DNA from 2 places in the Streptomyces solicathayae genome. Region 2 is predicted to be linked to the other one. Evidence: predicted binding sites of a transcription regulator. Region 2 holds the regulator's gene; the other holds the start of a gene.
The links. Region 2 encodes HrcA, which represses chaperone genes, less so after heat shock. Its sites were predicted from a motif close to TTNGCACTCNGNNNNNCNGAGTGCNAA; they were not measured.

Region 1 (2,456 bases), 2.1 Mb from region 2:
GCCCCCGCCGCCGACCGTCAAGCCGAAGATCAACACCCGCAAGGGCTTCGAGACGGACGGCGAGGGCCTGCCGCCGGTCTTCACCACCGTGCCGACCAAGGAGAAGATCGTCTTCCTGACGATCGACGACGGCGCGGAGAAGGACCCCGAACTGCTGCGGATGATGTCCGACCTGCAGATCCCGTACAGCGCCTTCCTGAGCGACTACCTCGTCAAGGAGGACTACGGCTACTTCAAGAAGATGCAGGACTCCGGGGTCTCGCTGCACAACCACACCCTGAACCACCGCTACATGCCCGGTCTTTCGTACGCCCAGCAGAAGCACGAGATCTGCGACCAGCAGGCCAACCTCGAGAAGCGGTACGGCAAGCGCCCGCCGCTCTTCCGGCCGCCGTACGGCAACTACAACGAGGACACCCTGCGCGCCGCCCAGTCCTGTGGCGTCAAGGCCGTGCCGCTGTGGGCCGCCGAGGCGTTCCCCGACCGGATGGAGTGGCGCGAGTGGGACCGCGACCTGCACCCCGGAGACATCGTGCTCACGCATTTCCGCGGCAAGGAGGACTGGAAGGGCACGATGCCGGACATGATCCGTCGGGTGATGAAGACGATCACGGACAAGGGCTACGCGGTGGCGAAGCTGGAGGACTACGTATGAGTCCGGCGGTACGGCGGCTGCTCGCCGGACTGCTGGCGGCCGGCGCGCTCTCCACCGCGCCGGGATGCGCGTCCTCCGGGGACGCGGTGGACCCGATCGAGCGGCTCGGCCGGAAGGCCGTCCGCAAGGTGGCGCCCCTGTCGGCCGGGGCCGCGCAGTCGCGGCACGCCGTCGTGAATTGGCACTCCGCTTGACCGAGTGCTAATCGCGGTCATAGTCTCGGCTCTGGCACTCCCCACTGGAGAGTGCCAACACAGCGACGGGCAGGTCCGGCACCCGCGACGACGGATCCACCTGGTCGCCACCTCAGACAGTTAACCCCGTGAGATCTCCGAAGGGGGAGGTCGGATCGTGACGACCACCAGCTCCAAGGTTGCCATCAAGCCGCTCGAGGACCGCATTGTGGTCCAGCCGCTCGACGCCGAGCAGACCACGGCCTCTGGCCTGGTCATCCCGGACACCGCCAAGGAGAAGCCCCAGGAGGGCGTCGTCCTGGCCGTCGGCCCGGGCCGCTTCGAGAACGGCGAGCGCCTGCCGCTCGACGTCAAGACCGGCGACATCGTGCTGTACAGCAAGTACGGCGGCACCGAGGTGAAGTACAACGGCGAGGAGTACCTCGTCCTCTCGGCTCGCGACGTGCTCGCGATCGTCGAGAAGTAATTCGCCGAAGCCAGATGCTTTGAGCTGCGCCCCTCGACCCCGCATTGGGCGTCCTGGGGCGCAGTTCGTTTTCACCACGAGTCACCACATTCGAGAGGGCTGAATCGCTCCCATGGCGAAGATCCTGAAGTTCGACGAGGACGCCCGTCGCGCCCTTGAGCGCGGCGTCAACAAGCTTGCCGACACGGTCAAGGTGACGATCGGCCCCAAGGGTCGCAACGTCGTCATCGACAAGAAGTTCGGCGCCCCCACCATCACCAACGACGGTGTCACGATCGCCCGCGAGGTCGAGATCGAGGACCCGTACGAGAACCTCGGCGCGCAGCTGGTGAAGGAGGTGGCGACCAAGACCAACGACATCGCGGGTGACGGCACCACCACCGCCACCGTGCTGGCCCAGGCGCTGGTCCGCGAGGGTCTGCGCAACGTCGCCGCCGGCGCCTCCCCGGCCGCCCTCAAGAAGGGCATCGACGCCGCGGTCAAGGCCGTGTCCGAGGAGCTCCTCGCGACCGCCCGCCCGATCGAGGACAAGTCCGACATCGCCGCCGTCGCCGCGCTCTCCGCGCAGGACCAGCAGGTCGGCGAGCTCATCGCCGAGGCGATGGACAAGGTCGGCAAGGACGGTGTCATCACCGTCGAGGAGTCCAACACCTTCGGTCTGGAGCTCGACTTCACCGAGGGCATGGCCTTCGACAAGGGCTACCTGTCCCCGTACATGGTGACCGACCAGGAGCGTATGGAGGCCGTCCTCGACGACCCGTACATCCTGATCCACCAGGGCAAGATCTCGTCCATCCAGGACCTGCTGCCGATCCTGGAGAAGATCATCCAGGCCGGCGCCAGCAAGCCGCTGCTGATCATCGCCGAGGACGTCGAGGGCGAGGCCCTGTCGACCCTGGTCGTCAACAAGATCCGCGGCACCTTCAACGCGGTGGCCGTCAAGGCCCCCGGCTTCGGCGACCGCCGCAAGGCGATGCTCGGCGACATGGCCACCCTCACCGGTGCCACCGTCATCGCCGAGGAGGTCGGCCTCAAGCTCGACCAGGCCGGTCTGGACGTGCTGGGCACCGCCCGCCGCGTGACGATCTCCAAGGACGACACCGTCATCGTCGACGGCGGCGGAAGCTCCGACGAGGTCGTC
Region 2 (2,456 bases):
GCTGGATGCGGGTGCCGTTGTCGACACCGGCCGGGATCTTGACCGTGAGCGTCCGGCGGGAGCGGACCCGCCCGTCGCCCGCGCACTCCGGGCACGGGGTCGGGACGACGGTCCCGAAGCCCTGGCACTGCGGGCACGGCCGCGAGGTCATGACCTGGCCCAGGAAGGACCGGGTGACCTGCGAGACCTCACCGCGGCCGCGGCACATGTCACAGGTCTGCGCGGAGGTGCCGGGCGCGGCACCCTCGCCGGAGCAGGTCGTGCAGACGACCGCCGTGTCGACCTGGATGTCCTTCGTCGTGCCGAAGGCCGCCTCGTTGAGCTCGACCTCCAGCCGAATCATCGCATCCTGGCCGCGCCGCGTCCGCGACCGCGGGCCGCGCTGCGAGGCCGTGCCGAAGAACGCGTCCATGATGTCGGAGAAGTTGCCGAAGCCGCCCGCGCCGAAGCCGCCGGCCCCGCCCGCGCCGCCCGAGGCGGACAGCGGGTCACCACCGAGGTCGTAGACCTGCTTCTTCTGCGGGTCCGAGAGCACCTCGTACGCGGCGTTGATCTCCTTGAAGCGCTCCTGCGTCTTCGGGTCCGGATTCACATCCGGGTGAAGCTCGCGGGCGAGGCGCCTGAACGCCTTCTTGATCTCGTCCTGCGATGCGTCGCGGCGCACGCCGAGTACGGCGTAGTAGTCCGTGGCCACTTACGACTCCGCCAGGATCTGTCCGACGTAACGTGCCACTGCGCGTACCGCTCCCATCGTTCCGGGGTAGTCCATGCGGGTCGGTCCGACCACGCCGAGTTTGGCGACGGCCTCGTCGCCCGAACCGTAGCCGACCGCGACGACGGACGTGGACGTGAGGCCCTCATGGGTGTTCTCGTGCCCGATCCGTACGGTCATGCCCGAATCCTTGGCCTCGCCGAGCAGCTTGAGGAGCACGACCTGCTCCTCGAGTGCCTCCAGCACCGGCCTGATCGTGAGGGGGAAGTCGTGCCCGAAGCGGGTGAGATTGGCGGTGCCGCCGATCATCAGCCGTTCCTCGTGCTCTTCCACCAGGGTTTCCAGCAGGGTCGCGAGCACCGCCGAGACCGTGCCGCGGTCCTCCGCCTCGAAGGACTCCGGCAGGTCCTGCACCAGCTGCGGCACGTCCGCGAAGCGGCGGCCGACGACCCGGCTGTTCAGCCGGGCCCGCAGATCCGCCAGCGAGGTCTCGCCGAACGGCGCGGGGCAGTCGATCATCCGCTGCTCGACGCGGCCGGTGTCCGTGATCAGCACCAGCATCAGCCGGGCCGGGGACAGCGACAGCAGTTCCACGTGCCGGACCGTCGAACGGGTCAGCGACGGGTACTGCACGACCGCGACCTGCCGGGTCAGCTGCGCGAGCAGCCGGACCGTGCGGCCCACGACGTCGTCGAGGTCGACCGCGCCGTCCAGGAAGTTGTGGATCGCGCGCCGCTCCGGCGTCGACAGCGGCTTGACGCCGGCCAGCCGGTCGACGAACAGGCGGTAGCCCTTGTCGGTGGGGATGCGTCCGGCGCTGGTGTGAGGCTGGGCGATGAAGCCCTCCTCCTCCAGGACCGCCATGTCGTTGCGCACGGTGGCCGGCGAGACACCGAGGTTGTGCCGCTCGGTGAGCGCCTTGGAGCCGACCGGCTCCTCCGTCCCGACATAGTCCTGGACGATGGCGCGCAGCACCTCGAGTCTGCGTTCGCTGAGCATCGTGCGCACCTCCAGCTGTCGTTCCGGTTCCGGTTGCTCCCTGTTTGGCACTCGCCCTGCCCGAGTGCCAGGAATCCCCTGGCCAGTGTACGGCGGCGCACATCGCTCCTGGCAAGGAGGCGGCACGCCGACCGATAGCGTCACGGTATGGATGTCGATTGGGAAGAGCACGGGTGGGAACGGCTCGCGGACGGGGTCGGACGGAGGCGGCTGCCGGTCTGGGACGCCACTGTGGGCCTCGTTCTGGGCGAGCGGGCGGTGCTTCTGTACGACACGGGATCCTCGCTCCGGGAGGGCGCGGAGCTGCGGGCGCAGGTGCAGGCGATGACCGGCCGAAAAGTGACGCACATCGCACTCGGGCACCCGCATTTCGATCACGTACTCGGCACGGCGGCGTTCTCCGGGGTGGAGGTGTACGGCGCGGTCGGCCTCGACACGCTGCTGCGCGGCCGGGAGCGGGAGGCGCTGCGGCTGGACGCGGTGCGCCAGGGGCTCGACGCGGACGAGGCGGCGGAGGCGGCGGACGTGCTGGTGGTGCCGCACCACGTGGTGTCGGGCGAGTGGACGCTGGACCTGGGCGGCCGGCAGGTGCTGCTGGCCAATGTCGGCCCCGGCCACACGGGCCACGACCTGGCGGTGCTGGTCCCGGGCGCGCCGGAGGTGGTGTTCTGCGGCGACCTGGTGGAGGAGTCGGGCGAGCCGCAGGCGGGCCCGGACGCCATCCCGGCCCGCTGGCCGGCCGCCC

Region 1: the regulator HrcA is predicted to act here: its motif matches at 881-907, upstream of groES (co-chaperone GroES).

Annotation. Positions count from the first base shown of each region.
Region 1 is NZ_CP137573.1:3,318,216-3,320,671, reverse strand. It holds gene R2D22_RS14975 (polysaccharide deacetylase family protein) at 1-655, shown strand, start outside; gene R2D22_RS14970 (hypothetical protein) at 652-849, shown strand; gene groES (co-chaperone GroES) at 1,007-1,315, shown strand; gene groL (chaperonin GroEL) at 1,428-2,456, shown strand, end outside.
Region 2 is NZ_CP137573.1:5,390,594-5,393,049, reverse strand. It holds gene dnaJ (molecular chaperone DnaJ) at 1-694, opposite strand, end outside; gene hrcA (heat-inducible transcriptional repressor HrcA) at 695-1,711, opposite strand; gene R2D22_RS24885 (MBL fold metallo-hydrolase) at 1,859-2,456, shown strand, end outside.